DNA from 3 places in the Parashewanella sp. 2210YD4-3 genome. Region 2 is predicted to be linked to each of the others. Evidence: predicted binding sites of a transcription regulator. Region 2 holds the regulator's gene; each other region holds the start of a gene.

Region 1 (3,289 bases), on a different contig from region 2:
AGAGCTGTGAGCAAAGATCAGCATTTGGGTACAACCAGAGCCTTGTTTTCGAGCTTTAGCCACTGCAATACCTGCGTGTTTAGATAATGCTTGATGTAACTCTGCTTTATTAGTGATTCGATTACCCATGCTGCGAGTAGAAAAGATTTGTTTACTGTCCGCTTTTACCTCATCCCAGTGTTTGCAACAAATGCCATTAAGTTCATTAATGGTACGCTCTACTTCAACACTAAATTGTTTTCTGGCTAATTTAGCGGGCATCTTAGCAAGCTCATAAGCCGTATTTACTCCTAGTAACCTCAGTTTTATAGATAACTTGCGACCTATTCCCCACACGTCTTCAACATCGGTAAGCTGTAAAAGTGAGGCAATACAGGAAATAGAGTCTAGTACGCACACGCCGTTATATACTCGATGTTTTTTTGCCGCATGATTTGCAAGTTTTGCTAAGGTCAATGTCGAACCTATACCGACGCATACTGGCAGTCGAGTTTCTTTCCAGACGGTTCTTCTGATCAACTGTCCATGATCCACTAAATCTGGAATTGTTTTTGCGGTATTTTTAAGCGACAAGAACGTTTCATCAATTGAATATATGTGCTGTTCAGGTGCAAAGCGTCCAATGGTTTGCATCAATTTGGAAGATAAGTCGGAATACAGTTCATAATTTGACGAACAAACAATAATCCCTTTCTGTTCACATAAATGACGGGCTTGAAAATACGGAATAAACTTTTTTATTCCGGCTTCTTTGGCAAGACGGTTTGCTGCCACAATGCAGCCATCATTATTACTTAGCACTATGATTGGCTTACGGCGCCAATCAGGTCGGAATACGGCTTCCGCAGAACAATAAAAGCTATTAGCGTCAACAAGGGCAAACATTGATTAGCCCAACAATGCGCTAACGCGATGGCAACGAATTGAACGAATAATCACTCCTTCGATAGAAAACTCATCGTACTCATTTACTGTAATTGCTTGATATTGTTCGTTGGCAGAAAGCAGCTGCTTACGCTTAGCGTCATAAATCTTACAGACAAACTCACCATTAAGGTTAGCCACCACAATATCCATATGCCGACGATGAACATGCCTGTCGACAATCAAAACATCATTATCAAAAATCCCAACACCTTGCATGCTATCTCCTTTCGCTCGGCCAATAAAAGTCGCGCTAGGATGCTCGATAAGCAACTCATCTAGACTTAATGTCAGCTGTGAGTATTCTGCAGCTGGGGATTCAAAACCTGTTACTCCTGCTTGAGCATATATAGGAATTATCTTCATATATCGATACACTGTTTATTTATACAGTATATATTAGCAAGGATTATCAGATAAGGTAAAGATCAAATAAATTGTGATAACGACTGCAGATAAATCTTATAGACTTCCTTCATCATTTAAAGCTGTATTCTTTTTCTACTCTAACGATGCGAGTTGTATATTCTGAATACCACTTTTCCTTACCCAATTGCTGCGCTTTCATATGATTTTGATTGTTTTTCCAATCTTTTATTGCTTGTAAGCTTTCCCAGTACGATACGGTTATACCTATAGACTCGCGAGCAGACTCTACGCCAAGAAATCCCGGTTGCTGTGCAGCTAACGTCATCATGTGATTTGCCATATCGGCATAACCATCTTCAATGTTGGATCTCACTGAAGTAAAAATGACCGCATAATAAGGTGGCTTTGGTGTATTACATATTAGACTCATAACACTGCCCTTACTCCGATTGAATAAACGGTAATATATGACTCGGTTGTGGTGGACTAACACGACCTGTGGTGATCGCTTTTATCATATGTTCTATGACAGGGCTTGCCACGCCATGCTTATTATCAAGAAAATAACTATGCCCTTTTAAATCAAACTTGTTATTAAAATTATCACAATCAATTTCATAAACATTCTTTGGTAACTGTTTTAAATCATTAGGTCCCGTCATTCCCATTCGACGCGATAAACATTTATGACGTAAATTAGCTAATTTTGAGGCGGGCATAGCCAAGTCATCTCTGGCGAAATAAACACATAGATTACGCGCTGAATCGCTCAAGTAGTGACCAGGTTTGTTAGCCTCTAAAATTTGATTATCAACATCAGCGGCCACCATAAAAATATTTCGAAATAGCAATGGCATATTATTAGAATTATATTTCGTCGCCCAGTCAGCTATCGCATTTACGAGTACTCGATTCCCCATAGAGTGAGCTAATACATTCATCCGCTTAAAACATGGATGCTGTTGTTGCTCAGCCTCTCGACGCCATTGTTCAAATTTACCCAATAGTCTTGAAAAAGCTGGGCCACTGGCATCAGCAGCATCTTGATCATCCCAATAATCATCAATAAAGGCTAAGGCAGAGTCATCATCACACGGCCAAATGATTGGGATAACTTCCACCAGCTGTGATGATTGCTGATTAATCAAGTTTTGAAGCTTATTGGCATTTTCAAAAACATCTGGCTCCATATTGTTATTAAAGCCATGAATGTAAAACAAAAGCTGAGTATGAGCAGGTAAGGATTTTAAATGCTGAAAGAAATCATGATGCAGAATTTCGGTATATTCATCGGCATTATGGCGCTGACAAAAATACAAGTACTGTGATACTGCAGTATTTTGATAATCAAAACTGATCCGTCTACCTTTACGGGAGCGCGCCGACTGTTTTGGAGTTCGGTTGGTGATAAATAACAAGTTAGTATCCCTTTGCCAACATATTTAACAATCGATCTTATGGCTGTTTTGTGAGCAAGGTCAACTTAATTTAAAGAGATAAACCTAAAACTCGACCCTTGGTATTGATAATGATTCGCATTGTGAATACTATCTATACCTAAATCGATAAGCAGAAAAATAAGAAATTAGAGTATGTATGTTTGCGTTTGCCATGGGATAACTGAAAAGGATATACAACAAGCCATAAATGATGGTGCGGAGCATGTTAAAGAACTGCGCGATTCTTATGATTTAGGCACCGATTGCGGTAAGTGCCTCTACCTAGCAGCCAAAATATTGAAAGATAATAAAACAGACCTAAATTACGACTTAGCTAAGGCAGTGTAAGCGTTTAAATATACAGGAGCTATTCTGCTCCTTCCGACCTCCCCATCCAATTCAAAAATATTCACACAAATGCTATTTTTATAAAAAACAGAAATCAGTTCAATTCTCATAAAGGTTTATTCTTTTTTATTATAACCCACTTCATGTCAGTTATATTCAATGGTTCTTGGCAAATATCTTAAAAAAGCTTTATAACTCCTCACAGAAAA
Region 2 (3,289 bases):
GAACCGGTGATCTTAATGGTGAGATCAGAATTACTTGAATCTTCCATCGCCAATAAGGTTTTGGTTGCAGGAATGGCCATAGCAATCAAAATCACAAATGGAATAATGGTCCATAAGATTTCGACTTTGGTGCTTTCATGAAAATTGGCCGCAACGGCGCCCTTAGATTTACGATGTTTGATCATGGCGTAGAGCATCACACCAAAGACAATCACCCCAATAACACAGCAGATGTAAAAAATAGTCATGTGCAGGTGATAAACTTCTTGGCTTATCCCCGTCACGCCCTGAGTCATGTTTAGGCGCATCGATTCGGCCCAAACAGGCGGCACCATTAGTGCGGCCAATAAACAATACAACACTCGCTTCACTTGACGTCTCCTTTGTTAAACAAAGAAGAGTTACACAGTATCCCTTAGCCCTATGCGAACTCTCCGGTTCCCAAAAGCTTGTTGATATCTAAGAGCGTAGTGGTTTAAGTTCCAATAACTCCGAGGTGAGACGGTATGGCGTGTCTGTTACGGTACGACAATGGTAATGCTACTTTATACGGCTTTTGTGTTTCCACTTTGGCGCTTAACAGCGAATCAAATAGTACGACAGCTTTTTCACTGGGACATTTCAACCTATGCAGCAGAATGAGTTTTCTGCCTTACTTTAAGGAAAGCATCCTTATTGAATTTTGCTAGGTTTTTATGTCTTTCTTTTAATTAAACTTTTTGCACATGATAATAAATTGTTAATTTATTATTGAGATTACCATACTTGGTGCTTACCGATTGATCAAGTTAAGGTTTTTGATATTTTTATTTAATGGGAACGGCAAAAGGTGAAAAACCGAATTGTAGTGGTGATGAGAAGTGAAGCCATGAAAGCTCTTCATCGGTAGATTATAAAAAAGAGACGTGATGTCTTAGGCAAAGGTCATTGACTACAGACCGATGCCGTAATAATTGAAGCGAGCCTCAAGTACTACAGAAAAGTTAGTGAGTGTGAGCCGCTATAGATGATGTTTTAATTGTTGTCGTTGGGACTTCAGTTTCTGTTTCAAAAATAATGCCCATCGCACGTGCGCTTTTAGTGATTAATTGCAAGCGACGTTTGTCTTTCATATCTAGGCTGGATGTCCAGCAAATGGCGGCACTGCTGGTGCCAGAGGTCAATGCTTTTTCCATTGCCCATAAAGTTTCAACTTCATCTTTAGTGTGGACTAACAAAACTTTGTCGATGGCAATTCCTGCTTTAGCCAAAATGGTTTTGAAATTGTTGCTTGGGGGATTGATTAATACTATCCATCGCCCTTGATGGCTCAGTTGAGCCAACTGTGGACTTAGCGTTTGCAGTTCCGTCAATCCATAAGACTGTGTTTGCACAGTGTTAATGGCTTGAGGTTGCCAAACATTGTCACTTTGCCAAAGTCCTGGGTGGTGTTGCGCTCCTATTGTTTGCATACTCATAACCATTCTCCATTGCGTATCACACCAACAGCTAACCCCTCAATTTCACATTGTTCGTAGCTTAAATCGACTTCAATTGGGGCGTAGTCTTCATTTTCAGCATGTAGATAAACCACATTTCCTTTTTGCTCAAAACGTTTAACGGTGACTTCGTCTTCAAGCCGTGCTACCACCACTTGACCATTATTGGCTTGTTGCTGCTTATGTACCGCTAACAAATCACCTTCTAAGATGCCTATATTTTTCATACTGTCACCACGAACACGCAGTAAAAAGTCGGCGGAAGGCTTAAATAAGTGAGCATCGACTTGATAATGTTGTTCAACATGTTCTTGAGCGAGAATAGGTGCGCCAGCGGCAACTTGGCCAATTAACGGTAGACCCGTTTCTTGAGCTGTCACTTCTTGAGTTAAACGAATGCCACGGGAGGTACCGGGCATGATCTCAATGTAGCCTTTTTTGGCTAATGCTTTTAAGTGTTCTTCAGCAGCATTGGCGCTACGAAAACCTAAACGACGAGCAATTTCAGCGCGGGTTGGAGGCATGCCCGTTTCTGAAATATTGCTTTTGATCAATTCTAAAATTTCGGCTTGTCTTGGCGTTAGAGGTCTCATCGCAATACCTGTTTGTTCATACAGTGTTACTGGTATTATATACAGTAATCTATATAGCGCAAGAGTTAACCAAATTTATCTTGAATTGTTGAGTGCCATAAGTTTGAAATTAAACTTCGCCATAAAAGCCTACAGCTATAAGGCACAGTTAGAAAATGAAGGACAAGAGATTAACAATGATTCACTCGTTTAGTAAGTGATTGGATTTTATACTGAGTTTTATTTTAGCGAGTCACATCCAATGGCAGCAGTACATCCAGATATTTTTCCTCCACAGCAAGTTGGTTATGGCAGTGTAGGTGTAGCCGGTAGCGCTTCACTGCCACAGGGCTTATCTAATGGTGAACGGAAGTATCAATGTAATCCAGAGTCTCTCTCTCAAATCAAGGAGTCTTATATTGATCCTGATGAGCATAGAGAGCTTATTCAGCATGAGCCTATGAGGCTACGTATGTTGCTTGCTAAATTTATGAGTGTTGAACCACATAAGATAACAAGAGATAAAGACATGTGTTGCCCATGTTGGCTGCTTTGTTCCTGCTTAGAAACTAAAGCTTGTGATTACTTTTGCTTGTTTTGTTGCTGGCGAGAAGCAAAAGGGAGTGAAGAAAAATAATAAGTTACCGCATTGGATTGACTGGGGTTAATCAACGGTCTAATTGGCACTATCCTCTAACATTTGCCTTTGGGGAGTTTACCTAAATTAAGTCAGTGTTCAGCTTTTAATTTATATAATGAGACTTTTACTTTTATAGAATTGCCAATGGAAGCGATAAGATCTCAAAATCAAAGTGACCCTCCTCCAAGTTATGCGCAAGCCATGAGTAAAAGTGGTGTGGCTCATGCAAAATCCCGAGATGTTGATTCAAATGCGAAGTTAACGCCAATCTCAGGTCAGCACTATGCTTGTATCCCCAATGCGCCAGACACCGTTGCAGATATTTTTGATGTTCGAGTAACAGGGATAAAAGGCTTTTTTCGAAAATTGGCAGGTAAGTCTACTGAGTTCAAAGTGAAAGTGTATTGCTCTGCAATATTAATATTGGATGATACCCCGGAAATTGATTCAGGGAAATATCACCCTTGGCGAGTAGGTCTTGTTGAAAAAGGCGTTGAATCTTCTCTTAGTTTTAGACTCACTACAAAAGGGCATATATACATTGTTTCTACTAATAAAAAACCGCCTTTTTTTCTACGGTTGTTTCATGGGTTCAGCAA
Region 3 (3,289 bases), on a different contig from region 2:
CACCTTTGACCACTTTTTTATTCACAAACATTTGTTGATGGCCATTACCTGCAACTTGAGGTAAATGGGTGACGCAAAAGACTTGAGTAGACTCTCCAAGGCTTCTTAGCATTCGGCCAACCACAGCTGCTGTCGGACCGGATATACCCACATCGACTTCATCGAAAATGAGTGTTGGCGTAGAAACTTTTTGGGCAGTAATTACTTGTATACCAAGCCCAATTCGCGATAACTCACCGCCTGATGCGACTTTAGAAAGAGGTTCTAATGGCTGACCTGGGTTAGTTGTCACTTTGAAATCAATATGATCTGAGCCTAAATCAGTCATGGCTTGTTCTGTGTGATTGACTTCAATGCAGAACTTAGCATTTGGCATGTTTAGCTCTTTAATCGAAGTTGTGACTAACTTGTTCAGCTCTTTCGCGAATCTTAAACGGCTTAGGCTGAGCTTTTTCGCTGCAGCTTGATAATTTGTACGAGCTTGTTCTAGCACTGTTTGAATATCGTCAAGTTTACCTTCTGCTTGGGAAAGAGATTCAAGTTCTTGTTTGAGAAGTTGATGATGCTCGAATAATTCGTTTGGGCTGACTAAGTGTTTACGTGCTAATTGCATTGCTTTGGTTAAACGCTCTTCGAGTTGAGCAAATTGTTCAGGATCTTGCTCAAGCCCATTCACATAATGCTGAATTTCGCCGCTGCTCTCCTGCACTTGGATTAAAGCTTCATTAAGCATTTCTGTAATGGTTTTGAGTTTGGGATCTAAGCCTTCTAACTCTGAAGCTAGCTGAACTGATTGGTTCAACATTGATTCTATATTGGTTTCATCTTCACTTAAAAGTGATAGGCTTTGTTGACAGCTTTGAAGCAGCTCAGCGCTATTAGCTTGGCGCTTATGCTCTTGTTCAATTTGTTCAAATTCACCCTGTTTTAAATCAAACTCATTTAGTTCATCGACTTGGTACTCAACCAATTGTTTTCTAGCATTGCGCTCATCTTGGCTTGCTTTTAACTGTTTGAGTTCAGTCTGTACATTTTTGAAATTACGGAATTGTTGCTGAACTTTATAAATTAATCCCTGATGATTAGCATAACTATCTAATAAAGTAAGCTGGTGTTCGTTTTTTAGCATGGCATGGTGAGCATGCTGACCATGAATTGCCACTAAAAGCTGGCCTAGACTTTTTAATTGTGAGAGAGGAACAGGGTTTCCATTAACATAAGCTCTTGAGCGACCATCATTACCGATAGTACGGCGTAAGATACAGTCATCTTCTAAGTTAAGGTCGTGATCAGACAACCACTTTTTTGCTTGGGGAAGGTTGGAAATATTAAAGCTAGCGCATAATTCAGCTTTACTTGCACCATTGCGAACACTGCCAGAGTCAGCCCGATTACCTAAACATAATCCTAAGGCATCAATTGCAATAGATTTACCAGCTCCAGTTTCACCAGTAATGCTGGTCATTCCTTGCTGAAAGTCTAATTCTAGAAATTTTACAATGGCAAAGTTTTGAATGTTTAGTTGGCAGAGCATCCTAACTCCAGTCAAAAGTACTGTATTGATAAACAGTATACACTGGTTTTATATACAGTAAAGTGATTATTGGTGTTTTTTTGCTCATTAGCTAAGATTGTTTAGTGTTTGATGTGATGGAGTACTCACATGATTTGCCGCTATTTACTTTTGTCCCTAACTTTAATGCTTTCAATCTCCGGTTGTGGAACGGACTCTAAAAAACGTTCAGCTCATAGAGTGTTGCTGGCTGATAGCTATGTAGAAAATGCCAAAGTCTGTTTAGATTGTAATGGTGACTTAGTATGTGGAAGTGATGAAGATACCAGTTACACAATCAAAAATGGGGTGTTCGATATTAATGGCTTTGATCAGACAAGCTTACAGCAATGTTCACTTTTGGCTGAAATAAATCCGGATTCAACTTTTGCTAGTAATGGCAAACTTGTTAATAAGTCACTTAAGTTAGTTGCTAATGCGGGGTGTTCAATTGTTTCTACAAAAACCTCTGCAGCGCATCATTATAGTAGCTTTGGAGTTTCTGATGTTGAAGCTGCCAATAAAGCTCAGCGTGCTTTGTTAATCGATGTGGAACCCTGTTTTGATTATATAAGTGACAACTTACCGAATAGCACTGAGTTTAATATAGACCAAAGTATCGAAAGAAAAAGATTACAAAATATCTCAGTGCGAATGATGGAACGGCTTCACTCTGAGTTGTCTTTAATCAATGAAAGCTTGAGCGAATCGCAAACGCTAACTTATAAGCAAAAACACCACCTTGCGATGCACAACACGATTAACACTTTAAATCAAACATCTCAAATTAACGAGGTTGAAAATCAGATTCAGGCACCTCAACAAATTGAGTTGTCTGATAGTAAGCCTCATCTTAGAAACTACTTCGAAGAAGCTGTCCTTCTTGAGGCTAGACAAAACTCTACCCCTGCTAATTTCATTAGTATTTTTGAAAAAGCCAATTCAGTTCAAGGAGTGTTGAATACCTATAAAGACAAGCCACAATTAGCTTTTAGCCATTTTCAGGTAGTGCAGGATAAACTAGAACTCACTGAGAAAAAAATTAATGGTGTTACTCCTTCAGATGCAGTTAACAGAGGTTTTATTTCTAATGGTCAATTAGTTTTTGAAGAAGCTACTTATAGTTTAGGTAATGAGTACGACTTTGACTTACTTGAGACGGCTAGCCAAACTTTTACAAGTCAACAACAAGCAGTAGTATCGACTGAGGTTTTTAAAAATCCTCAAAGTATTTTGCTTACTAACCTTAATGCACCAGAGTTAAAATTTATCTGGACAGCGAAATCTTTTGCTGTGAAAACGGGTAGTGAGCAAGTTCAAGTAAGTAGCTTTTTTAATTCATTCCCTAATCTGAATGATTGGGCAAGTAGGACATCTCCAATTTCCACAAATGATGATAACGCATTTTTTAACAGCGACATTACAGGATACCAAACGGGTCTGATGCCTTTAATTGACTTTATTGATATCAATAAAGGTGATTGTACATCTATAACGGAGGAAAGTGGTTGTGGTGTCGTATCATCTTTTGAATTAAAGAGAAGAATGGATTCTACCTATGCCGATATTCCTTTCCCTAACCCCTTAAAGACTCCTGGAACATTAGATGAAATAAATATCAACACGCGTTTAAGTGAATTAGTTACAGTTACCAACCAACACATTTTTAAGCCCATTTTCATTTCAATCTACGACAATGGGAGTAATACCATAATGATTCAACTATTAGATGATGGG

What was found. The regulator LexA, encoded in region 2, represses DNA repair genes until DNA is damaged. The targets are predictions, from matches to a motif close to TACTGTATNNNNATACAGTA.
Region 1: AC1EU0_RS06190 (LexA family protein) is a predicted target of LexA. The motif match lies at 1,300-1,319, and genes of this name have one in related genera.
Region 3: recN (DNA repair protein RecN) is a predicted target of LexA. The motif match lies at 1,553-1,572, and genes of this name have one in related genera.

What each region holds. Positions count from the first base shown of each region.
Region 1 is NZ_JBWQOG010000003.1:205,703-208,991, reverse strand. Features, by position in the region: gene AC1EU0_RS06195 (Y-family DNA polymerase) at 1-885, opposite strand, end outside; gene AC1EU0_RS06190 (LexA family protein) at 889-1,290, opposite strand; gene AC1EU0_RS06185 (antibiotic biosynthesis monooxygenase family protein) at 1,403-1,723, opposite strand; gene AC1EU0_RS06180 (alpha/beta hydrolase) at 1,734-2,711, opposite strand; gene AC1EU0_RS06175 ((2Fe-2S)-binding protein) at 2,886-3,080, shown strand.
Region 2 is NZ_JBWQOG010000017.1:33,467-36,755, forward strand. Features, by position in the region: partial or broken gene coxB (cytochrome c oxidase subunit II) at 1-371, opposite strand, end outside; gene AC1EU0_RS18625 (cell division inhibitor SulA) at 984-1,457, opposite strand; gene lexA (transcriptional repressor LexA) at 1,454-2,071, opposite strand; gene AC1EU0_RS18635 (hypothetical protein) at 2,313-2,687, shown strand; gene AC1EU0_RS18640 (hypothetical protein) at 2,835-3,289, shown strand, end outside.
Region 3 is NZ_JBWQOG010000001.1:54,246-57,534, reverse strand. Features, by position in the region: gene recN (DNA repair protein RecN) at 1-1,534, opposite strand, end outside; gene AC1EU0_RS00200 (hypothetical protein) at 1,664-3,289, shown strand, end outside.